2 regions of the Paenibacillus sp. FSL F4-0097 genome follow, and region 1 is predicted to be linked to the other one. Evidence: riboswitches for the same ligand, from Rfam matches in the RefSeq annotation. Region 1 holds a riboswitch; the other holds the start of a gene.
What was found. A riboswitch is a leader RNA that binds a small molecule or an ion and turns the genes downstream of it on or off. The one in region 1 is predicted to bind glycine.
Positions count from the first base shown of each region.

Region 2: linked by a shared signal. The riboswitch ahead of gcvT (glycine cleavage system aminomethyltransferase GcvT) and the one ahead of MHH86_RS30675 (amino acid permease) in region 1 are both predicted to bind glycine.

Region 1 covers NZ_CP151965.1:6,829,055-6,841,531, forward strand. The annotation lists gene MHH86_RS30655 (sigma-70 family RNA polymerase sigma factor) at 31-573, shown strand; gene MHH86_RS30660 (DUF4179 domain-containing protein) at 566-1,720, shown strand; gene MHH86_RS30665 (DUF5643 domain-containing protein) at 1,744-2,649, shown strand; gene MHH86_RS30670 (HAMP domain-containing sensor histidine kinase) at 2,737-3,906, opposite strand; gene MHH86_RS30675 (amino acid permease) at 4,276-5,658, opposite strand; glycine riboswitch at 5,806-5,888, opposite strand; gene MHH86_RS30680 (DNA alkylation repair protein) at 6,133-6,840, opposite strand; gene MHH86_RS30685 (TetR-like C-terminal domain-containing protein) at 6,911-7,465, opposite strand; gene MHH86_RS30690 (DHA2 family efflux MFS transporter permease subunit) at 7,632-9,104, shown strand; gene MHH86_RS30695 (C39 family peptidase) at 9,372-9,947, shown strand; gene MHH86_RS30700 (hypothetical protein) at 10,083-10,742, shown strand; gene MHH86_RS30705 (pyridoxamine 5'-phosphate oxidase family protein) at 10,896-11,444, opposite strand; gene MHH86_RS30710 (PLP-dependent aminotransferase family protein) at 11,598-12,477, shown strand, end outside.
Region 2 covers NZ_CP151965.1:6,388,706-6,401,182, reverse strand. The annotation lists gene MHH86_RS28835 (peptidase domain-containing ABC transporter) at 1-226, opposite strand, end outside; gene MHH86_RS28830 (hypothetical protein) at 426-674, opposite strand; gene MHH86_RS28825 (hypothetical protein) at 687-941, opposite strand; gene MHH86_RS28820 (hypothetical protein) at 1,379-1,852, opposite strand; gene MHH86_RS28815 (helix-turn-helix transcriptional regulator) at 2,165-2,956, shown strand; gene gcvPB (aminomethyl-transferring glycine dehydrogenase subunit GcvPB) at 3,075-4,535, opposite strand; gene gcvPA (aminomethyl-transferring glycine dehydrogenase subunit GcvPA) at 4,532-5,884, opposite strand; gene gcvT (glycine cleavage system aminomethyltransferase GcvT) at 5,991-7,103, opposite strand; glycine riboswitch at 7,290-7,388, opposite strand; gene gcvH (glycine cleavage system protein GcvH) at 7,667-8,059, shown strand; gene MHH86_RS28790 (hypothetical protein) at 8,399-8,557, shown strand; gene MHH86_RS28785 (IS110 family transposase) at 8,683-9,798, opposite strand; gene MHH86_RS28780 (flagellar motor protein MotB) at 9,994-10,824, opposite strand; gene MHH86_RS28775 (flagellar motor protein) at 10,821-11,603, opposite strand; gene uvrB (excinuclease ABC subunit UvrB) at 11,783-12,477, shown strand, end outside.

The DNA of each region.
Region 1 (12,477 bases):
TACAGAGGGCCCTCAAGGAGGAAAAATCATTTGCTGGAAAACGAACTGGATATCAAAAAAGCGCAGAAAGGCGACCACGAGGCGTTTACCCGTCTTTTCAGGCAACTGGAATCCCAGTTGTACAGATTAGCCAAAACCATTCTGCTAAAAGATGAAGATTGCGCGGATGCTCTTCAGGAAACAACACTGAAGGTGTATAAAGGGTTGGCCAACCTTAAGCAGCCTAAGTTTTTCAAAACCTGGGTTATACGCATCCTGATTAATGAATGCAATCAGTTACTTCGTATGCGAGAACGAACTATAGCTGTGGCGGAAATTCCCGAGGAACCGGTCGTTTCCTATGTGCATTTTGAAGATTCAGGCAACGTAGACCTGCAAAGCTTCATTAATCAGTTGGACGAATCCCTGCGGCTTGCTATCGTGCTTTTTTATTATGACGATTTATCCATTAAGCAGATTGCAGATGTGCTCGACATCTCCGAGGGAGCGGTCAGGGCACGACTCCATCGCGCACGGAGATTGTTGTCCAAACAGATACATCCTGTGCCGGAGGAGGGTCTTGCTAATGAATAATAACAATTTAGAAAAGCAGATCAGGGAGCTAGGGAAAGCTAATATACAGGAGCTTCCTCCTTTACTACGATCACGGCAGGATTCGATTTATGCATCGCTGGCCACCATTGTCCAGGATCCTGTGGAAAAGGAAAAGCGGATATATCCAAAAATCACAGCTGCTGTGACTGCAGCGATATTGTTAAGTGTTATGCTAACGGCTATCTATCCGCCTACGTTGGCCAATGCGCTCAAGCAGCTTCCCTTGATAGGTGGTATTTTTGAACGGGCAGATGATATAGGATTACAAGCGGCCCAGCGTCTGGGACTGACTTCCCGTCTAAACAGCAGTGATACGCATGAAGGGATTACCTTGTCTGCCGAAGAGGCTGTATTTGATGGCAGCCGGTTGGCATTCTCGGTGAAGCGTGAGGGAGAAGAACTGGAAGGTAAGCTAGCCGGAGTAACGATTGGAGCGGATGGGAAGCCTTTTCTAGCGGAAGGTGCGATAACCTCTGCAGAAGTATTGATCGACGGGGCTTCCCTGGAGCAATTTTCAGAAGGTCTCTGGAAAGCTATGCCGTTTCTAAGCTGGATAGAAGGTGCTGAAAGCAACACAGCTATTTTTAGACTAGTGGATTCCTCGAATTCGGGGATCTCCAACAAACCTTTTCCTGATCGATTTGTATTGACCGTAACCCTTGACTTAAACGGTATTGATGAACCGTTTGTTCTCCAAATTCCTGCGCGGAAGGCTACGATTAATAAAATTTCCACACCTGATATACGCGCACAAGTTGGAGGATGGAGTTTGATCCTGAAAAAGCTGGAATATAGTCCATTAACGACACGCCTGTCGCTCATGCTGGAACAGGATACAGACGAAGATCATACAGCATTGAGTTTAGTGGGCTTTGAAGTAAAGGATCAACAAGGACAGGTGCTGAAAGATATTTCGCAGAAAGTCCTCTCGACTTCCAATAGGTCACTTAATGTCGATTTGCTTACTGAGCCATTTGAGAAACACCCTAATATGCTCACAATCCGTGGCTATCTTTATGAGTTTGAGAACCCACAAAGTAAGAATGGAGCATTTAAAACAGACAGTTCTGGAAACCCAGTGAAGCATTATATTGACGGTCTAGAGATAAACGTGCTAGTTAAATAAAAATTAAGGAGCTTGATAATATCATGAAAAAAATGACTAAGAAGATGTCTGTAATTTTAAGTGCTGCTGTATGCCTAGGAGCGTTGGGAATGCCAGCTTTAACTCAAGCATCCAGTGCCCAACCCGCTGTTGAAGCTTCCCTGAATACAACAAAAGTGGCCGATTCACACGATCAGCTTACTTTAAAGGGCAGTGCGCAGTTTGATGGTAACTATATTAAGATCGACCTGAGCCGTGAGGGATCGCTATTTTCAGGAATGCTCGCAGGAGTAACTTTAAATGATAAAGGTGAGCCCTATCTTGCAGAAGGTACTATTGTGGGAATAGACGCCAAGCTCACTCAACCAGGAGGCATTGATTTAAAAACACCACGCTGGATCAGTGACGGTGATGCCAACAAGGCGGTTGTTGTATTGCAGACCGAATGGCTAACTGAGCAACAAAAGGCAAGCCTGGCTTCCTCTGAATTGAGTATCCATGTGAAGCTTAACGGAATCGATGAACCGTATGTACTTAAATTTTCTCTCAAGCAAGCAGGATTAGTGCGTAACATTCAGCTGCCTGCTATAAAGAAAGACAACCAATTTGAAATCAAAACCACCCGTGTTGCTGCGGGAGAGACTTCTGTGCGTATCGCTTTAGCGGTTAAAGGGGTTGCCACCCAAGGCCAGGCTTTAGGATATGACATTTATGATAATCTGGGCAATAAATTAGAATCTATTGCAAGAGATTCTATTGCAGCAACTCAAAATACGGTTTCTGAAGATTTATTGTTCGAAGCGCCTCGCTCAGCCGCTGAATATCTAGTTATCAGACCTTATCAAGCCGTATTTGAAAAAGGCAACACCGGGGCTTATAAATTAGATGCCAAAGGCAATGTAGTTAAAAATTATAACAAGCAACTGGAGATCAAAATCCCTCTAAAATAATCGTTAACGCAGCTAGGAAAAGGGGATTACCTCTCCAGCCGAAGGCTTGAGGTAATCCCCTTTGTTCAATTGAAAGAAGGCTCATTATTACTGATCATTTATAGCTAAAAAGCGGATAGTAGCTGTTGTCCCCTTACCTTCAGAGCTACTATAATAAATTTCCCCGCCGTATTTTTCTACGATATTAAAGCAAATCATTAATCCTAAACCTGTTCCATTACTTTTTAATGAATAAAAAGGAGTGCCTAGCGACTTAACCTCAGCTTCCGACATCCCGCTTCCTTCATCGATGATTGTTATCTCAATAAAATTATTGTTCCTATTCGCCATAATAGAGACAGATTTACCAACTTCCGAAGCCTCTAAAGCATTTTTTATTATATTAATAAGCAGCTGCTTAAATTCAATTTTATTAATAGAAATCATGCAATCTTCTTCTACGTAGGTAACGATTTGATTATCAGATAACATTGCGTAGGAATGGAGCAATCCTGTAACACTTTCAAGTACATCCTTCACATCTACTTTTTCTAATTTTTGCTCTCCATTTGGCTTTGAAAGGGTTAGAAATTGCGAGATAATCTGTTCTACTGTGTTTAATTCATCAATCATTAATTTAAATTTTCTTTTCATAGGATCATCAAATGAAGGATCCTCATCAAAAAACTGCAAAAAACCTCTAACCACTGTCACTGGATTTCTAATTTCGTGCGCAACGGCAGCTGTTAATTGTCCAACCATCTTTAAACGCTCAGATTGCTGTAATTGTTCATAATAAAGCTGCTGTTTTTTCATCCGTTTAAATGATATTTGAAAAATGAAAAATAATAACACTTGAACCGCTATTATATTAATGAAATTGCCTAGCATATCATAATGTAAATATGTATATAAATCCCCTCTATCAATCAAGAGGATATAGCCAAATGTAACTACCATTAGTACCCCATTTATAATGAAGGAAAAATAGAACAATTTTAAATCAAAAAATAGAATAGACAGTGCAGGAATAAGACAAATGAGGATATAGGTAGTCCATGTTTGAGGATATAAAAAGAATAGCGTATAAAAATACGCAAATCCAAATAGAATGATAATCTTTCTAAAAGTATGTGTCTCATGCTCAGGGTAAATCCATAAACAAACCGTTAGAAACGCCACACATAAAAAATGAATGATATAACCAAAATCAATCCCATCTAACTCTAGGGTAGATAGTATCAATCCAAACATCATAAGAACGATGATCATTAACATTAATATGTAATAGGTTTTTCGATTCACCCGACTGTAGAACTCTCTCATGAATTCACCACTTTTAAATTGATTTTACCATTACGATAGTTATCTTACTTGTAAACTTATTGTCGAAATAAGAATTATATCAGTTGAAATAGTAATAAACAATAACTGAAAAAAACTGTAAACTCGATGATATTATAGTTTGTAAAAAACTAAAAAACCGGGAGATACCATTTTAACAGTATCTTCCGGTTTTCTGTTTAACTTTGCATATTCTTTAAGCAAACGTCCATGTAGGAACGCTTGAAACCGGCAAGGGCTCCCTGCCCAGTCGCGGTTGAATATAACCACGGCTTCTGCGCCGGTTAAAGCTTTCCTCATAAACTAGAGAGGTGTTTCGGTCCTGATTATTTTATTATCTCTTTCCCTCTTTCTTCTATTTATCGAATACAAAACAAATAATAAAATAAACCATAAAGGCGTCAACAATAATGCCGGACGAGTTTCATCAGCAAACAGCATAATTATGAGTATGATTGCAAACAAGGCTAGAACAACATAATTCACAAAAGGTGTGAACGGTGCCTTGAATTTTGATTTGGCCTGCAATTCCGGCTTCGTCTTTTTATATCGCAAATGGCAAATTAGAACGACGCCCCAAACCCAGATGAAACAAATGGCACTAATCGTTGTCACGATGCCAAAGGCCGTCTCCGGAATCAGCTTACTCAACAAAGCCCCTACAGATAAGACAAGCGTGGATATGAATAAAGCATTACTTGGTACATGATTTTTATTAAGCTTTGCAAAGTTGGCTGGAGCCTGGTCATTTCTGCTTAGATTGTATAGAATCCGGCTTGTTGAGAACATCCCGCTGTTACAAGCAGAAGCAGCTGAAGTTAATACAACGAAATTAATAACCCCCGCGGCAATCGGAATCCCCACTAAACTAAATGTTTTAACAAAAGGACTTTCTGCCGGGTTTAGTTCTGTCCAAGCGTTGATGCATAATAAGGCAATAATAGCACCCACGTAGAAAAATAGAATTCGTAAAGGTATTTTATTAATCGCCGATGGGATAGTTTTTTCTGGATTGGATGTTTCCGCTGCTGATACCCCCACCAATTCCACACCCACAAAAGCAAACACAACCATTTGAAATGAAAGTAAGAACCCGGAAATCCCGTTTGGAAATACTCCCCCATGTGCCCAAATATTACTGAGCGCAACCGTTCCGGTAGTTGTTTTGAATCCAATCACCAGTAAAACTACCCCTATGGCAATTAACGCGAGAATAGTGATTACCTTAATTAAAGCAAACCAAAATTCCAATTCGCCAAAGCTTTTTACAGTTAATAAATTGAGTCCTAATAAAATAATTAAACAAATGACTGCGGGTATCCATTGCGGGATATCAAACCAATATTGTACATAGACCCCAACAGCTATAATATCGGCCATAGCCGTCATGATCCAGCAAAACCAATAGGTCCATCCAGTTACAAACGCCGCCCGCGGTCCAAGATAGTCTTCGGCAATGTCTGTAAAAGATTGATAACCTGCTTTTGACAACAGAAGTTCTCCCAATGCCCTCATCACAAAGAAAATAGCGATACCCACGATTAAATAAGCAAAAATGATCGATGGTCCTGCCAGCTGTATAGCTTTTCCAGATCCTAAAAATAATCCGGTACCGATGGTTCCACCAATCGCAATGAGCTGAACATGTCGATTCTCTAAATCTCTCTTTAATTCTTGTGCTGCCATTTCGAACTCCCCCTTATGTGAAAAAAATAACAAGTGAAAATGATAACAAAAAAGAGATTGGATACGCTCCAATCTCTTAGGTATAAGAATAATAAATAAAATACATTTATTTATTCTGACGATGATCAGAATAACAAATGAATTATCTAGTACTCTTCTGTCCTTTTGCCTGAGATTGTGAACCCTTCGGCGCCGGGGGATTCCCCCACGGTCTCTCCAGAAGCTGCTCCTGCTATAGTGTGATCCATAGCAATCATAGCTTGCGAATTATTTAATTTTTATGTCGCTAACTTCATTTTTAATATTTTTCAATACTAATCATTGTCAAATATTTTGTCAATAACATTAATTACCGCTTTATTATTGTTCCATTAACTTTTATTGCACACAATTAAGGGCTTGTCAGCCAAGCCCCCAATTCTTCTGTCTGCAGGCACAACCTTCAATACGCTCTCCTTAGCACTCCATGACTGACTAACACCTTACATGTTTTCGTTTGAAGCCCAGCTGCGATTTATCAACTGCCTTTTGAATATTAATTGAAGCATTCAAAATCTTGCTTTTTGCACTACCGGTATGGACTTCCACCGGACCAACTTCCTTTGCAATCTCAACCGCTTTATCATGAAGCGGCAGATAGGATACGCCCACAGTGTAGATGAAATTGTTCATTGCGTATTTCGTTCGTTCAGGGGCATCATGAATCGTATTTTTAGCAAGCTCCAACATAGCGGCCAATTTTTCTGCGGAAAATTCACTGTCCGGGCGATTTCCGAGCAGCCAGCAGTAACAGTTCCAGCCCGCCGACATTTTCAACTCTATCTCACTTGCAATCCATTTATCAGAAACCTCTTGTGCAATATCCGTCTCCGCCAACGTTACTGCCACCACAAAGTCCGATAGCATATAAAAATAAGCCCCAGCAATCCACCGCTCAAAATCCGACTCTGTCATTGCTTTAGGCTCCGCGATCACCCCGGCAAAATACATAGCGTCATAATTTCCTGTAGCATAAAGCTGCTCGGCCAAGGGTTGATTATGTTTTATTTTTCTGAAGATAGGCTTCATCTGGCCTGTGGCCACACCAAAAAGCGGTTCGTGCGCGCCATTGGATAGATATATTTTCTTGGTGCGTTCCTTGCCGAGAGCTTCAAGCTCTTGCATGACCGTTTCTAAATCCATTGTTCGCACTTCCTTTTTTATGAATATTGGCTAGGGACTCAAACTTTACTTGAATATATCATAAAAGCCCTTATAAATATCTTCTTTTATACATCAAGGTAATTTGCCCCGCTATGTATTCAGCGCTATATTGGTTGCCATCCTTAATCCACCACATAATAATCCCCAGTAGTGAGGCTGCAATAATATCAACGGAGACTACCTCCTTAGTAGAGTCAATGTTCCTCGCGTTTCTTCGTTTTTCGACAGTATTTTTTAACAGGTTGGTCAAGTGGTTTTTGAAGCCTTTATGCTCAATCAATACAGCAAAAACTTTCCGGTATTCAAAAAAATAATTTAAAAAGGTGATCAGCTGCTCCTGTTCGTTGTTGCTCTTCATTTGTAATAGCGGTTCAACCTTCATGGATAGGTCATCGAAGATTTCATGTACGATCTGGCGCAATAAATCGTTAATATCCTCATAATGCAAATAAAACGTTGCGCGATTTAGTTCCGCGCGGTTGGCGATTTTTTGGACGGTCAATTGCGAAATCTCCACATTGTCGGCCAATAATGAAAAAACAGCGTTTTTCAACATCTTTTTTGAGCGAATGGCTCGTGGGTCAACTCTTTTATGTTCAGTCATTTCATCCCTCTATTATCGTTTAAATGGCCTTTCATCAACTAATTTGCCTATTCTGTCGATTAGTCGACATTTTCAATAAAATTGCAAATAGGAATACTTTTTAAATCCTGATATGATTTATTTTATTGACACTATGTCGAAAAAGCAATGAAGAGAGGACTGCAACATGCAAGAAGACACTAAGAACATAAATAAAGGGATCTTACTAACCATCTTAATCTTTGGTTGTTTCTTATCCACACTCAATCAGACGCTTTTAAATGTCGCCTTAAGTAGTTTGATGGATGTTTTTGATGTCACAGCAACAACCGTACAATGGATTTCAACAGGATTTATGCTGATCAACGGGATTTTGATTCCGATTACGGCCTATTTAATGAAACGTTTTACAACACGGCAATTATTTATAAGTGCCATGTCATTTTTATTAATCGGTTCTATAATTTGTGCAGCAGCGCCGAGCTTTAGTCTACTCTTAATCGGACGGATGATCCAAGCTGCCGGTGCTGGCATTATAATGCCGCTCATGATGAGTGTTGTGCTCGCGATCTTCCCCGTTGAAAAACGTGGCAGCGCTATGGGACTGCTTGGGCTGGCGATGATATTCGCTCCTGCTATTGGGCCGACCCTTGCGGGATTTGTTGTCGAATACCACTCTTGGCGCTGGTTATTTATCGGGCTTATTCCACTTGTCCTCATTGTTATAGCGTTGGCGTTCAAGTATTTAGTGAATGTATCTGAGACGTCTAAGTCGAAGCTTGATGTGGTAAGTGTTCTTTTATCAACCGTCGGATTCGGCTTAATTTTATACGGCTTCAGTAGTGCAGGAAGTAAAGGCTGGGATGATGTAATCGTGATCCTAACCTTAGGGATTGGGGTCGTGGTAACAGCCGTATTCTGTCTTCGACAAATCAAATCGGATGATCCACTGCTAAACCTGTCGGTCTTCAAAAATAAAGTGTTTACGATGACATCTCTTATTAACGTATTAATCACAATGATGATGTACGCAGATATGATCTTATTGCCTATTTATCTGCAGAATGGTCGCGGGTTTACAGCATTTGATGCAGGACTACTATTGTTGCCGGGCGCACTCGTAAATGCGTTCATGTCACCCGTCACCGGTAAATTATACGACCGTTTCGGTGCAAAACCGCTGTTCATCATTGGCCTATTGTTTATTATTCCATCTATGTGGGCGGTAACAGATTTATCTGAATCGACCACGTATACTTATCTAATGATTCGTACCATAGGCCTGCGAATTGGATTAAGCTTCATTACTATGCCACTCAATACAGCCGGACTAAATGCGTTGCCCAAACAACTCGGCACTCATGGTACAGCTGTGAATAATACCGTTCGCCAAATTGCCGGGGCCATTGGTACTGCTGTCGTAATTACAATTTATACAGTGCAGGCAACCAGTCATGCAACTACACTGATGCAGAATAATCCCTCCGCTACTCCTGAGATCCTTAAATCCCTTACATCGATTCTTGGGGCAAGTGACGCCTACTACTTCATGATGATTTTATCCATTGCCGCATTTGTTATAACATTATTTATGCCCACGAAAAACAAGCTCATGATTGAAAAGAAAGCAAACCTAGTTAGCAAGGAACCTCAGTTGTAACTAGTAATTGCAGAGTAAATGAAGAAAAGCCATTCCTTAGCGGAGTGGCTTTTGTTATGAATGGCTTGCTTTGGATCATTGGAGCACGTATTCCTACGAGCATCAATATTTCCTTATCCATATCAGTATCCCCCTCTCCATATCAAATGTGTAGAATCTATTATAAAAACGAAAAAATATTTAAACTTTACACATAAGTTAATATATGGTATTTTAATAGTGTTATTAAAAGGAATATTAATCCATAATAAGGAGCTGATTCCATTCATGAAACTATCTTTAAAAAAGAGATTGATGCTTGTTGGAACCTTTGTTTCAGTCTTTCTTTTTTCTTTTGTTTCCCAAGCATATGCGACTAATTTAATTGGCTACCCTACAGCTACACAAGCTAAGAATAATTGGTGCTGGGCTGCGACCAGCGTTACCATACTTCAATATTACGGAATCTCTGTAAGCCAATGTTCTTTTTATGATCATGTGAAGGGAACCTCCGGCTGTACAACAGACGAGAGTGAATCTTATGGAACTGTTCAAGAAGGCATTCATGATTATGGTGTCTCCAGTTGGAATCATACAGGAGCACTATCTTACAGCGATGTAAAAAACCAGATTGATAATGTTGGCAGTCCTATATATGTAAGCTGGAAATGGAATAGTGCTACCGGTGGCGGGCACGCAGTAGTTATCTATGGGTACGACACATATAGTGGAAATGATTGGATTCAACACATGAACCCGAGTGGGGGCACAAAAACCTCCATGTTATACACCAACATTAAAGGTGGCTCCAGCTACGATAGAACCTGGAGATGGGGACTTCATGGCTTCAACAAATATATTTAAGGAGGGCTTCCCATTAAGAAAACGCTGCTGTTAACTGTAACTTCATTCGTTTTATTTCTGACTTTTTTCTCACCTGTATGGGCTCAGACCGTAACTGAAGATGTTGTTTCTTTTGCAAATACAGAAGGATTAACATTGATTAAAGAAGGGCTATCTAAAGATCCTGAAGGGTATGGTTACAAGAATGAAGCAGAGATTAGTGAAATTACCGTAGGTCAAGGAATGCAGATTCATTTTATTGATGGTGCTAAGCTTAGGGCGGCTTCCGATAGTCTGATTGAAACGGTCACACCCCAAGACAACTGGGAGTTTCTTATTTTATCGGGCGGAATACCCAAATCTAAAATGATCATTCAAAAGGATTCAAACGGGTCCTATCAAGTTACTGAGTTTGGAGGAAATCCTAATACTTTGGCCTATGCTATTCATTCACTAGAAGCTGAGGGTGAAGTGAGTGAGCCTACACTTATCCGTGAGCGGGACGAATATATAGCTGCCTTCAAGAAAGACAATCAGGAACTAATCATCGCCCCACAACAAGCCTCATCAGCAGAAACAAAAGGACTAAGCAATATTTCGGAGCCTCAAGCACCCGGGCATTTAATTGATGTGTTACAAACGATGCAGAACGATTCTTCCGATGACGAGCAGGATGGGTCGGGAACCATTGCTTCCGCATATTATGCGGACGATAATAATCATCTAACAAGGTCTATCACCATTAGCGCCATTATTGCTCTAGTAGCGGTATTTGTGTTCTGGGCCTATCTCAGAAGACGTAAACAACCTAAATAAATGTAAAAATAAGTAGGCCGCCCTCCTTCATTGGATTGCGGCCTACTTTGATAGATAGTACCTCTAAAAAGCCTCCCTCTCCCCATATGATTAGGACATAAAGGCTGCCAAAGACCTCGTTAGCATAACACCATTTGTAATGGTATCTTGCGGCTAAACATCTCGTCCAGTACCCATGCCACTTTTATACATTTTTTCTGCTTCAATAGGACTTTCTTTTGCCGTGATATGATACGGAATTACCCGATAAACTTGAACCGGACCGCCAAATACAGCCGATCTATACTTTTCCACATGCTGCTTGGACAAGGGGCGATTATAATAACCCGGTACGTATTTATTGATCAATTCCTGAAGTACGTGTGTGGCTTCATCCAAATCTGAAATCGGTTCTGCTTGTCCAAAAATCATTACGCTCATGTAAGCTGTATCCGTTTTGGCTGGTACCGGGTCTGTAATAGTTCCGTATTCCTCACATACCGTAAAACATACCTCCGGATTATCACGCATGACCTGATTACGTCTTCCATCTCCAGCCCCGTGAATATACAGTTTCCCTTCAGTCCATACATAATTAAGTGGCACAACATAAGGGAGGTTCCCATCAACCAACCCCAGATAACCTAATCTCGTTTGGTGAAGGAACCTTTCAATCTTCTCTTGATCTAGGCATTCCCTGGTCTTGTAACGAACCGAATTCATATCGAATCTCTCCTTTTATTTAAATTGCGGATACCAGCGTTGTTACGGTAGTATATCAATGAATGGATTGCATTAAAATATCCAAAATTCGCTGTTTAGAACAATCCATAATTCGTTTTTTATGATTGGAGTTTCTATTTGGAGGTATGTACGATGATGAAAGTAATTCGCAATGATAAGAGACCGATCTGGCAGCAATTGCTTGATCAAGCGATTCATAATATTACTAGCGGAGTCTGGGCACCAGGAGAATTACTGATTCCTACCCGCGAACTTGCGCACATCGTAGGTGTCTCCCGCTCAACTATACAGATCGTCTATGAGGAATTGTTAAGTCGAGGTTATACAGTTACCTCCCGCCGGGGAGGGACGCGAGTTAGTACGTGGAAGCAAGTCACTATGTCCACGAAGGAAATAGAAACAGAGGGCCCCACACCTCCGTCACTCTCCTTGCTAGACTCAGCTGTTGATCAATTACATGACTGGTTCAGAGGTAAAGAACAGCTAGAAGTGGATATTGATTTCAGTCCCCATGAACCCTATTTGGATGAACAATTTCAAAAAAACTGGCGGCAATCGCTGCTCCAGGCATCCGCTGAAATGGATTTATCAAGCTGGGCTTACGGTAACTGCTACGGGTACACACCATTACGTGAGCAAATACAGCGTTATTTATCACTTGAACGGGGCATACATGTCCAAACCAATCAGATTCTGTTGACCTCAGGAGCTCAGCATAGTATTGACTTAATCGCACAGTCACTTTTAGCTGATGGGGACACTGTCTCAGTAGAGGATCCAGGTTTCCCAGCTGCTTGGATGGCAATGAGATACCGCCGTATGAATGTGGTACCCGTTCCCGTTGATGAGTATGGTCTAGTGGTTGAGCATATTCACCCGCAATCCAAGCTGGTCTTTGCCACCCCTTCCCACCAGTGCGCAGTAGGGGTCGTTATGTCGGAGCCCCGCCGGCAACAATTGCTGTATAAGGCCGTTCAAGAACGATTTTGGATCATTGAAGACGATTATGATA
Region 2 (12,477 bases), 440 kb from region 1:
CATGGCTTCCCTTGACTCCTTTTGCTGTAAACCCAAGTTTTTCTGCTGCTTTTATGAGTCCATATATATTGGTTCCCATTTTATCAGTTCCGGCTACTTCACGAATTTTAGTGATTGGATATTTGAGACCGTATTGTTTGGAGATAGTTGCTAGACAGGCTGCACCGCAGTCTTTAATATCAAGCTGTTTAATACAATAGTATTTCTTAAACAGAATAAACCCCACCTACTATTAGTGATTTGTACATATTCATTGGGATCAACAATATCTTATCCATGTAGAGAATGATTTCGTAACTGAAACAAAATCTTTTTGTAAATAAGCCTCACTAGAAGATTGCTTCTCTGACCTAATAGAAATCATAATAAGCTCCAAGTGAATGATATTTATTCTCTTGGAGCTACTAAATATTCAGGAAAGTGTTTTATATATTTTTATTAGCAATTCCTGCGGAAATTACAATGATACTAGATGTAGTTAAGGCAGTATAGCCAAAGGCGCATGCTGCTACTACTGGAAGACTAACTGGTGCTGTTGCCGCAACTGCTATTAAAGTGGCTCCAGCAATAACTCCACCTATACCAGTTGCAATTTGTCCCCAAAGAGCACCGCCCTGAATATCGTACAATTCAGATCCTTTTAATAATTCAAAACCACTACTTGAAATTTCCAATTCAATCCCCCCTTATCCAAATATTGCGACTCCTACGCCTGCTACTGCAGCAGCTAAACCTAATGCAGGAAGAGCTGGTACTGTGGCAATTGCTCCTAAGATTGCGCAGCTACTAGCGATTGCTGGTACTCCAGCAGCAGCAACCCCAACGCCCACTACTGAAGAGGCTACGCCGACTGCTTTAGTTAACCAGCCACCACCATTAAGATCCATCAACGAAGATAAATCAAGTTCTTCAAACGTACTATGATTAAAACTGAGTTCCATTATGTCACCTCCTTTAATCATGATTTATATTAAATCGGGAGTGAATGATCAAATGAAAATCCCTGATTTAATTCCATATTCATTTTTCGTGTTTGGCTAGAAAATTCAATCCAATTAATATGAGAGCGATAAATCCTGTGAAACAAAAGGGTATCCATATGGGACCATTAGTAATCCTATTCATTTTGGCTATCAATATAATTCCTGAGCAAATAACTGAAAAATACACCTTCCAAAGCTTAATATTTTGATTTCCCAGTCTAAGCTTATTCCATTCACTGATGATAAATAGATTCAAAATCAAAAGAGTTCCTAATACAGTAATTGTAGTATCTTGAAAGGTATCGATATAATAAATAAAACTCAAGATAGTGAAAATTAATGTGATACTAAAACAGAAAATCACTATTTTTTTTTTCATAGCCGGCTCCTCATTTTTATAAAATAGATGGATTTACACCTACATAAATGTCAATAATCATTTTTTCTAAGGAAGCTTCAGAGTTATCTGAAGTGTACACATTATAAAATGCTGTGATTTGTTGAAGTCCCTTATCTGATATGTACTTTATAATAGATTCATATGTACTTTGTACTCCAACAGGGTTCCCCATGAATCTGCAGGATAGGGCATTAACTAAGTGGAAAATTTTTTTGTGTTTATAAGTTTGATCTGATGGAAAAGGCTTATTGAGAGGAATCATAATCTCCATGTCCATTAAATATTCCCCATTAACAATCTCCGCCGAGAATGTGCTCGTAATAAGGGGTCCTGCTTTCACTGCTTGATATTTTTCTATTATTTTTGCAGTTTGAGCTATTTCTATTTGTAATTCTTCTTGATTCATCTTCTTTCTAACGGAAAGGACATTTTCAAGCAAAATTTCTTGATTTTTTTGAATTTCAAACAATTCAGCACCTCCTAAAAAAGATCATAACTATGTGAATTTTCACAAACCTATCGTAATTGTTAAACTCCCTGATGAGTGGATTAATAACTTTATAGTAACTAGAATATCTATTAAGATACATATCCCTCAGTACATATTCCCTTTTGAGTTAATCTGTGCTAAAATATATTTTTTTTACAATAAATCCACTTTATTTAACAATTTTTTATCTTTTTGATCTAACACAAACCTCACGACTTATGTCATTGTTTTCTTTTGAATGGAGTGTTATGCTCTGTTTAATTAATACCATAAGTTGGGAGAATGGTTTGTTTGGATATTCTTGAATGTGAACGAGCTTGGTTTACGGTAGATGATGTAGATAAAAAATCTAATAATTCCTTGTGTGAATTTTGCCAACCTTGGAGTAACCTCAAAACAGAAAAATCCTTTTCTATAGAAGAGCTGGTTCCCTACGAGGTATTGGTTGAAGTACTACATTCAGAATTGGCGAAAGTAACGGAATTTCTCATATTGCCCTTTGTTTTTTTCTTAACAGATCAAGCCGGCAATATTATTAATATTGTTACTCCTTTCGAAGCGTTTCAGAAGAAAGTAGATCATTTTGGAATTAGGAGTGGAACTAACCTTTCGAAGCAATTCTCTGGAGTAAATGCAGTTTCACTAGCGATGGAGGTTAAATCAATTGCAGTAGTGCGTGGAGAAGAGCATAGTATGTCAATATTTAAAGAGTGGAATTGTGTATGCGCTCCTATAATGATAAATGGTTGTATATGTGGATATATCGACATTTCATTTGAAGCCGAGAGGCAAATTGGCTTTTCGATTCTCTTTATTAAACAATTATCCGAAAAGATTGTTCTGAAGTTGAAGGAACGAAGCCCAAAGTTAATTGAGTACAGATTTCAGGAAAAGTGTGATTCGTATCGATTATCGCCCAGAGAAAGGGAGGTAGCGTATCACTGGTCACTAAGAAAAGGTGCGTTGCAAATTTCCAATGACCTTAATGTGAAAGAGGGGACTGTGCGGAATATCGTTAAGAGTATTTATAGTAAGATGGATATCAGCGAGAGATGGGAATTGATAGAAATACTTAAGTTGTAAATTTTGATGATAAACATCAAAATACTCGTTTGTACATAAGATATAAAAGCCATCCTCCGAAATTAATCAACAACGGAGGATGGCTTTTATCTGTCTAGAACATTTTTTTGATAAGTACTTAACCGCAAGAACAATTCAAAACTGGCTTACGCGCAGCCTGTGTCTCATCCAAACGGCTAATCTCTGTGGTATGCGGTGCGTTGATTACAATTTCTGGTGTCTCCTGCGCTTCTTTCACGATCTGAATCATCGTATCGATGAAGCCGTCGAGCGTTTCTTTACTTTCGGTTTCCGTCGGCTCGATCATCATGCATTCCTCAACAGTCAGAGGGAAGTACACGGTTGGCGGGTGGTAGCCGAAGTCGAGCAATCGTTTAGCAACGTCTAAGGTGCGCACGCCATATTGCTTGAGGTTTTTGCCGGACATCACGAATTCATGCTTACATACACCCGGATATGGGATTTCAAAATACGGTGCCAGACGGTGCATCATATAGTTCGCATTCAACACGGCATTTTCGGATACCTCACGCAGTCCGTCTGGACCATAGGTGCGGATATAGGCATAGGCACGAACCAGAATACCAAAGTTTCCGTAAAAAGCTTTCACGCGTCCAATGGATTCAGGACCACCGAAGTTAAGTGAGAAGCGGCTATCTTCATTCTTCACCACAGTAGGTTGTGGCAAGAATGGAATGAGGATAGATTTTACGCCGACTGGTCCGGCCCCAGGGCCACCACCGCCATGTGGGGTGCTCATTGTCTTATGCAAGTTCAGATGCACAACGTCAAAGCCCATGTCGCCAGGGCGGGTAATGCCCATAATGGCATTGGAGTTGGCTCCATCGTAATAGAGTAAGCCGCCTGCTTCATGCACGATCTCAGCAATCTCGACGATTTGGGTTTCGAACAAGCCCAGTGTGCTTGGGTTAGTTAGCATTAGTGCGGCTGTGTCGCTACCGACGGCTGCCTTCAGTGCTTCAAGATCGACCATTCCTTTATCTGTGGAAGGGATCGTGATCGTTTCAAGTCCTGCTGCTGAGGCACTAGCAGGATTGGTTCCGTGCGAGGAATCCGGCACGATAACCTTAGTACGCGTCTCGCCGCGACTTTCATGGTAGGCGCGGATCATCATGAGGCCGGTCCATTCACCATGAGCACCTGCGGCAGGCTGTAAGGATACTGCATCCATGCCCGTCAGCGCGGACAGATCATTTTGTAGGGTATACATTAATTCCAGTGCGCCTTGAATACTCTCTTCCGGTTGGTAGGGATGAATTTTGGCGAAGCCGGAGAAGCGGGCAACATCTTCGTTAATCTTCGGATTGTATTTCATCGTGCATGAACCGAGTGGATAGAAGCCATTGTCTACACCAAAGTTGCGACGTGAAAGAGAAGTGTAGTGGCGGATGACGTCTACTTCAGATACCTCTGGAAGTACGACGGGTTCGCTACGGAGTAAATCTGATGGAATCAGGGACTCCAAGGTTTCTTCCTGCGGCACATCGCATAGTGGCAAAGAATAGGCCGAACGGCCAGGACGGCTTAATTCAAAAATTAGACTTTGCTCCGGTTTCATAAACAGCCCTCCAGTGCGATAGCGAATTGGTCGATTTCGGTTTTGCTTCTTTTTTCCGTTACGGCAACCAGCATATGTCCAGCAAGTTCAGGATAATCACGACCCAGATCATAACCCCCAAGATAACCTTCCTTCAGCAGCTTCGAATTAATAGAGGCCACACTGCTGCCTTCAGGAAGCTTCACGACAAATTCGTTAAAGAATGGGGAGGAGAAGGCAAGTTCAGCACCTGTTAGTCCGCTGAGTTTATTAGCAGCGTAATGGCTTTTGCGAATATTTAGCTCGCCTACTTCACGCATGCCTTCTTTGCCCATAACGGACAAGTAGACGGATGCGCAGAGAGCCAGCAGCGCCTGATTGGAGCAGATATTCGATGTCGCTTTTTCACGACGAATATGCTGCTCACGCGCTTGAAGTGTAAGAACGAAGCCACGTTTACCGTTACGGTCTACCGTTTGGCCAACGATCCGGCCTGGCATGCGGCGCATCAGGTGATCAGCTACGGCAAAGAATCCGCAAGTTGGACCCCCGAGAGAAGCTGGAATACCGAGTGGCTGAGCATCACCCACTACGATGTCGGCTCCAAGTTTGCCCGGAGTTTCAAGTACACCTAGAGCTATTGGGTTCGCGCTGACTACAAGAAGACCTTTAACCGCGTGAATCAGCGGCTCAACCGAGCGAAGATCCTCGATGCTGCCGAAGAAGTTAGGCGATTGAATAAGCACTGCGGCAGTATCTCCATCGATAGCTTCAGCGAGTTTAGCTTGATCGGTAACACCGTCTTTATAGTCAATCTCCACCACCTCCAGACCCCAAGCATTAGCCGAAGTACATAGCACTTGTCGAGCCTCAGGATGAACGGTACGGGAGACGATTAATTTTTTGCGTTTGGTAGCACCAGCTGCGAGAACCGCTGCTTCGGATAAAGCTGTAGCGCCATCATACATACTGGCATTGGCAACTTTCATACCGGTTAGTTCGCAAATGTAGGATTGGAATTCGAAGATCGCTTGCAGCTCACCTTGGCTGATCTCCGGTTGATAAGGAGTGTAGGCAGTGTAGAATTCAGAACGGGAAATGACATGGTTGATGACCACAGGGATGTGATGATCGTATAATCCGGCGCCGAGGAAGCTGGCGTGAGAATCAAAGTCGGCATTTTGGTCAGCCAAACCTTTCATGTGGCGCAGCAGGGCGTATTCATCGAGTGGTTCAGACATCGGCATAGTGCCTTGGTAACGTACCGCTTCAGGAATATCGGAGAACAGCTCATCTATAGACTGAATCCCGACGGCCTCCATCATCTCTACGCGGTCCTGTTCTGTCATGGGCAGATAACGGTGCTTCATTAAGGTTTCACTCCTTGGCTTTTTTAAAATATAAGAAAGTACAATTTTCACGCTATACTTTATCCTTCTATTTCTCGCTTAAAAGCTCACCGTCCTTATATGGACGCTAAAGGCGTTTATACTTGTAAAAAGGGGCCTTGATCACTACAGCCTTAAGCTGCTTGCCGCGTATCTCTACGTAAACCTCTGTGCCTATTTCACTGTAAGCAGCATCAATCAAAGCCAACCCCAGGTTCCGTTTCAGCGTAGGGGACTGTGTTCCGGTTGTGACCTCACCAATCTTAACCCCATCTGCCCAAACAGGATAATGGGAGCGTGGAATGCCTCGATCAATCATTTCTAGGCCGACAAGGCGACGGGGAATCCCAGCTTCTTTTTGCTGTATTAGTGCATCGCGTCCGATAAAGTCTATTTTGTCCAGCTTCACGAAGAACTGTACTCCTGCTTCAAGCGGGGTGATGTCAGCGGATAGCTCCTGACCGTACAGTGGTAATTTTGCCTCAAAACGCAGGGTATCCCGTGCACCCAGTCCAGCAGGTGTTAATCCGTGAGGCGCGCCTGCAGCAAGCAGTCCGTTCCATAACGTTTCTGCACCTTCCAGCGAAGCGTAGATCTCGAAGCCATCTTCACCGGTATAACCCGTACGGGAGATAAGTACCTCTACACCGCAAACGGTGGCGCGTTCGATGAAATGGAAAGGCTTGAGTGTTGAAATAGGAGCATCAGTAACTACCGCGAGAATGGTCTCTGCCAGAGGACCCTGCAAGGCGAGCAAAAGCGTCTCGTCAGAGACATTAGTGAGCGTGACTTCGCCGAATTCAGAGGTCAAATGCTCTTGCAGCCACTGGAAGTCTTTGTCGATGTTGGAGGCATTAACGACGAGCATATAATGCCCTTCGCTTAGGCGATACACGAGTAGATCGTCGACAACTCCGCCATTTGGATAACAGAGCAGTGTATATTGTGCCGCACCATCCGTGAGGCGGCTGACATCATTGGTTGTCATTTTTTGCAAAAAGGCTTCTGCACCGCTCCCAATCACCATGAATTCACCCATATGCGAGACATCGAACAGCCCAGCCTGCTGGCGAACGGCTTCATGCTCTTTTACGATACCTGTAAACTGTACTGGCAGCTCCCAGCCACCGAAGTCAATGCATCTGGATTCCGCATAAGCGGAATAGAGACCATAAAAAGGTGTTCTTCTCAAAGCATCCATGTCGTCACTCCCCTTGATCTGATTACATACGAAAAAAGGACAGGCAGAAGCAATCATGCATAAATGCACAAATCGCTTTCTGCTCTGTCCTTTGTACCTGAGAGTTACCCTGCCGTAACTAGCTTGCAGGTTTCCCCGTTGGTGATCTGACGCATCTAGCCTTGCGTCTGATGCTCTCCAGAGATACGTCCGACAAAGGTCCTTTTGCCTGAGAGATTCACCCCTGTTAGGGCTTACTCCTTCGGCGCCGTCTTCAAGTGAGACAGTCTCTCCCTATGCCATCATCCGCAACTATATTTATTTCAAATATAAGAAAGTATATGGTTCACATTATACATTATCCTTATATTTCTCCGAGAAACGGTTATTGTCTATAAAAAGACGACAACGTCGTTTCTTCTTGTATGTCTCCATTAAACGGGTATAGTCGGGCGCTGTCAACAAGAAAACGTCGAAAAAATGACAAATTTAAATTTCCTGTTAGTAATATTGACATTGTGAGCCGGGATAACTTAGGCTATAACTAAATTTAGAACTCCAAATTGGAAATGAGGCGGCTTGAAATGAGTGAAGTATTAGACAACCTTCTTTACAGCGAAGAGCATGAATGGGCACAGCAAGTAGAAGGACGAGTAGTACGTGTTGGGATTACGGACCATGCTCAGCATTTATTAGGCGACATCGTATTTGTTGAGTTTCCTGAGGTAGGATCAACCATTTCGGCCGGTGACAGCGTAGGCAGTATCGAATCCGTTAAGACGGTATCGGAATTGTATTCGCCCGTCTCTGGGACGGTTACCAAGGTGAATGATGGATTAGAAGCTAGTCCGGAGCTTATCAATGATCAGCCATATGGCGGGGGTTGGATTTTTGAGATTGAAGTTGATGGAGAATATGCTGATGCTGTAAAAGGTCTGTTAGATGCAGCCGGTTATAGCGCGTTAGTTGCTGAATAATTGGAAATTGGGGACGGGAAATAGTCTGATCAAGTGTGATGTTTTTAGCAGCAAGTTTCTGTGATTTGGGGACTTGCTGTTTGTGTTTCTTATGTAGATTGTGCGAGTATCCGTAAACCCAATTGAGTGGTTTGAGGGTCTAGTGGAGTATGGAATTAGGGAAAACCTCCCTCATTTTAGACGATTATAGCGTGAAAGTTAGGTTTTGAGGGAATTCCTCCCTAATCATCTCGGTAAAACCACTATTTCAGACTAAAAAGAGTAATAATCAGGGAGTAATTCCCTCATTCCGCGATTGGATACGATAATAGGTGAATAATCAGGGAGGTTTTCCCTGCTATGAACGAATTAGTCAATTCCCCTGTTTTCCCCTTTAAACTAGAGGGTTTTCAATCCCTTGGGCACAGAGACAAAATGCGAGTCGTCGGCTGGCAATCTGCTATCCGTGGGTTGGTTACCACATATTATGCCTACGTCGAAGGAGCTTCCGTAAACTAATTTCGCACGTTAGATCAGGGATCCTGTGCACAGGGAATTCATGGATTCTCCTCGAACCTTTCTCTTTGTCTCCATGCCCCAAGGATTCAAATCTTTTGGGTATGTTTTTATTTTTTTCGTTTCACCTACGCCATTTTTCGTTCTGCCTCTACCGCAATCGACCAGATAAATCCAATTAACTCACGACCCACTGCTGCCATGGTTAAATTTCGGTGTTTCCCGCGTCTGACTAATTTTAAATACTTGCTGTGTAACCGTTCTTGGGCTTTCCACGACGTTTCATGGACATGAATACTCTGGCCCTCAAGACGCACTGCTAAATCTCCCTTGACGGCAGGGCGGTGACGGTAACTCCATGCGGACTCCACCAGTGCGCGCCGCACTCCGGAATTTCCGACTTTTGTAAGACTCCCTCTTTTGGTACTTGCTCCCGAGGAATATTCCCGTGGCACGAGTCCCAGGTAACTCATGAGCTGAGCCGGTGAACGAAAACGTTCGAAATTTCCAATCTCGACAACTAAAGTCATAGCTGTCAGCAGGGCGATTCCCCTCAGGCCTTGCAACGCTTGAATGACAGGTGCGTAAGGGCAGATCTGTGCTTCTTCTCGCATTGCGGCTTCAAGTCGCTTGATTCGCTCCTCCACTTCCCGGAGCTGTTGCAGGGATTCGGTAAATACCCGTTCTTGAGCTACATTATTAAACTTCAGCATAGAGAGCCATTCCCGGTACCTTTTGGTCCAGCGTTTTTTCATACCCTCTGGCTTGTGAATTTGGTGGCGCAATAGAAAATGAATGAGCCGTTGCCGAGCCCGATGTAGGTCTTGCCTAGCATCTTCTCGTGCACGAATGAGATCTCGTAAAGCTTCGAGTTCTGGCGTTGGCACATAGATCGCAGTCAATTCTCCAGCCCGGTGTAACTGAGCCAGTTTTTCTGCATCCCGTCGGTCGGTTTTTATGGCATCTCCGGGACGCTGTGGCATACGCGAAGGTGCAATTACCACACAGGAAATTCCCATCTTCGTCAACCAGCGGTATAAGTCGTACCCCGTAGGCCCGGCTTCATAGCAGACCTCCAGTGTAATCCCTGAACCTTTGAGTTTCCGAATCATTCGAGCCACTGCATCTGGGGTATGGGGGATGGCTCCATAATATCGTGCGGGTTCCCGACCCTCATCTGCAATCGCCACCGCAATTTTTTCTTTAGACACATCCAAACCGACGTATTTTATGGTATTCTTCATAGTAACAGCTCCTTTCGCATGTAGCTCTGTAATGGTTGTCCTTTTAACTTCCATTTTAACCTACGGTGTGCGAAACAGGGGCTGCCTTTCGTTCATCATAACTAATTAAATTAGGTGAAACCCCTTTGTTGGTCAATGTGGCAATTGAAATGGCCTTAGCCGCCGAACTTAGCTCTGAGCACAAACAACTATATTTTATTCCACCTCTTGAAGCTGTCGAAGTACAATGATCTCTACGCGTCGATTTTTTTGTTTGCCTGCTACCGTAGTATTATCTGCTGTTGGTCGGGTATCAGCATAACCTGCATATTGAAAAGTGTCCGGGTTCAGTCCTTCATTATCTAAGAAAAAGCGCAGCACAGAAAGCGCACGAGCACCCGATAGCTCCCAATTGTCGTTATAACGGGAAGCTGATGACACTGGTGTATTATCCGTATGTCCTTCAATGCTGATCGTTGCCCCGATATCTTTGAATAAGCCAGACAACTGCTGAAGAGCAGGAAGGGCTGGTGACTTCACATCTGCTTTACCCACATCAAAAAGAAAACGGTCGCTGAGCGTGATTTCTATGCCCTGCGGTTTGTCGGCTACAAATATTTGTTCACCGAGATTATTCTCCTCCACATAGTGGGTGATCACACCCATTAACTCAGCAAGCTTCGCCTCTTGTTCTCGAAAAGCCAACTCCCGTGCTGAAGGTGTTTCATTCTCCGTTTGTTTATCAGAACCGTCATTTGGTTTTGCAGTTGCGTCCCCATTCCCATCTGTACTCTCTGGTTTGTTGTCAGGGGTCTGTCCAGCATCTAAAATACCATCTCCGCCTTCAAGAACAGTGCTGCTCGACTTGAAAGTCTGGGATAAAGAGCCGGTTACGATATTGTATTTGTCAGTGTCCAGGCTGCTCATCGCATACAATATAACGAAAAATATAAGTAAAAGCGTAATTAGATCTGCGTAAGTAATCATCCAACGATCACGGCTTTCTCGATTCTCTACCCGCCGTTTGCGCCGGTCTCTTTGTCTCATATAAAACCTCTTGCTTCTGCACGGTCATCTGTGGTGGTGTCTGAAATGAAGGAGTTCAGTTTTTTACGCACCAGCAGCGGATGATCCCCGTTTTGTAGAGAAAGAATGCCTACTAGCAGCATCTCCATGCTATGCAGCTCACTTTGGCTGCGGGATTTGATTTTGGAAGCAATGGGTAAAAATATTAGATTAGCGATGGCTACTCCGTACAGTGTTGCAGTGAACGCTACTGCGATAGAGGTACCTAGATTTGATGGGTCTGTAAGGTTGCCCAGTACCCTAATGAGTCCCATAACTGTACCGATGATCCCCATCGTTGGAGCATATCCGCCAGCGGCTTCAAAAATCTTGGCGTAGCTTTCATGCTTCAATTCTTTCGCATCCATTTCCAATTCCAAAATCTGTCTTACCTGCTCAGGGTCGGTGCCGTCGACGATAAGCAGCAGTCCTTCACGTGTAAAAGGATCAGGATGTATCTCCGCTTGTTTTTCGAGCATTAAAACGCCGCCGCGGCGGGCCACTGTGGCCATTGCGATGAGCTCTTCTGCCTTCTCTTCATCACGTTCAGGATTGCGGCCAAAAGCCATGCGCAGAGCGGTGGGGATGGAACGTAGCTTAGCTGCCGGGAAGCTGATCATTACGGCGGCAATCGTACCTCCAAATACAATCAAAGCTGCATTAAGCTGCAGCAGTCCGGAAAGGCTTCCGCCTTCCCAGAGGTAGCCGCCGATTAGCGCAGCCAGTCCGGCCACTAGGCCGATTATTGCGGTAATATCCATGCTTCAAGCTCCTAACATTTCTGTGTATTATGGTTTGCATCGATCTAAGCAACACTGTATAATGAACGGGAACACATATTCTTATCTTCCATATTTTTTACTATCGTATGGAGAGAGAAGATTCAGACAACAATTATAATATATTAATCTAGTTTAGACGATAGAGGGGAGACGGGCAAATGAGTGATATTGTCGTCAGTACGAAGACTTTTGAATTGGAGTCCGAGTATACACCCCAGGGCGATCAGCCTCATGCCATAGATGAATTACTACAAGGCATCCGGCAGGGTAAGAAGCACCAGACGCTGCTGGGAGCGACAGGTACAGGGAAGACCTTTACTGTCGCGCAAGTTATTTCCAAATTAAATCGCCCCACGCTGGTTATTGCGCATAACAAGACACTGGCTGCCCAGCTGGCAAGTGAGTTTAAGGAGTTTTTCCCGAATAATTCGGTAGACTATTTCGTCAGCTACTACGACTATTACCAACCAGAGGCGTACATTCCCTCCTCCGATACTTATATTGAGAAAGATTCCAGCATTAACGAAGAGATTGATAAACTTCGCCACTCCGCGACAAGCTCCTTGTTCGAACGGCGTGACGTTATTATTGTAGCGAGTGTGTCTTGTATTTACGGTCTCGGTTCACCAATGGAATACGGAAGCTTGCTGTTGTCCTTGCGGGTTGGGATGGAGAAGCCGCGCAATGAGATTCTGAGCAGACTGGTGGATATTCAATACCAGCGCAATGATATCAATTTTGTACGCGGAACATTCCGTGTACGTGGTGATGTGGTTGAAATCTTCCCGGCCTCTCAGGGTGAACATGCGATTCGCGTTGAATTGTTTGGCGATGAGATTGAGCGGATCACTGA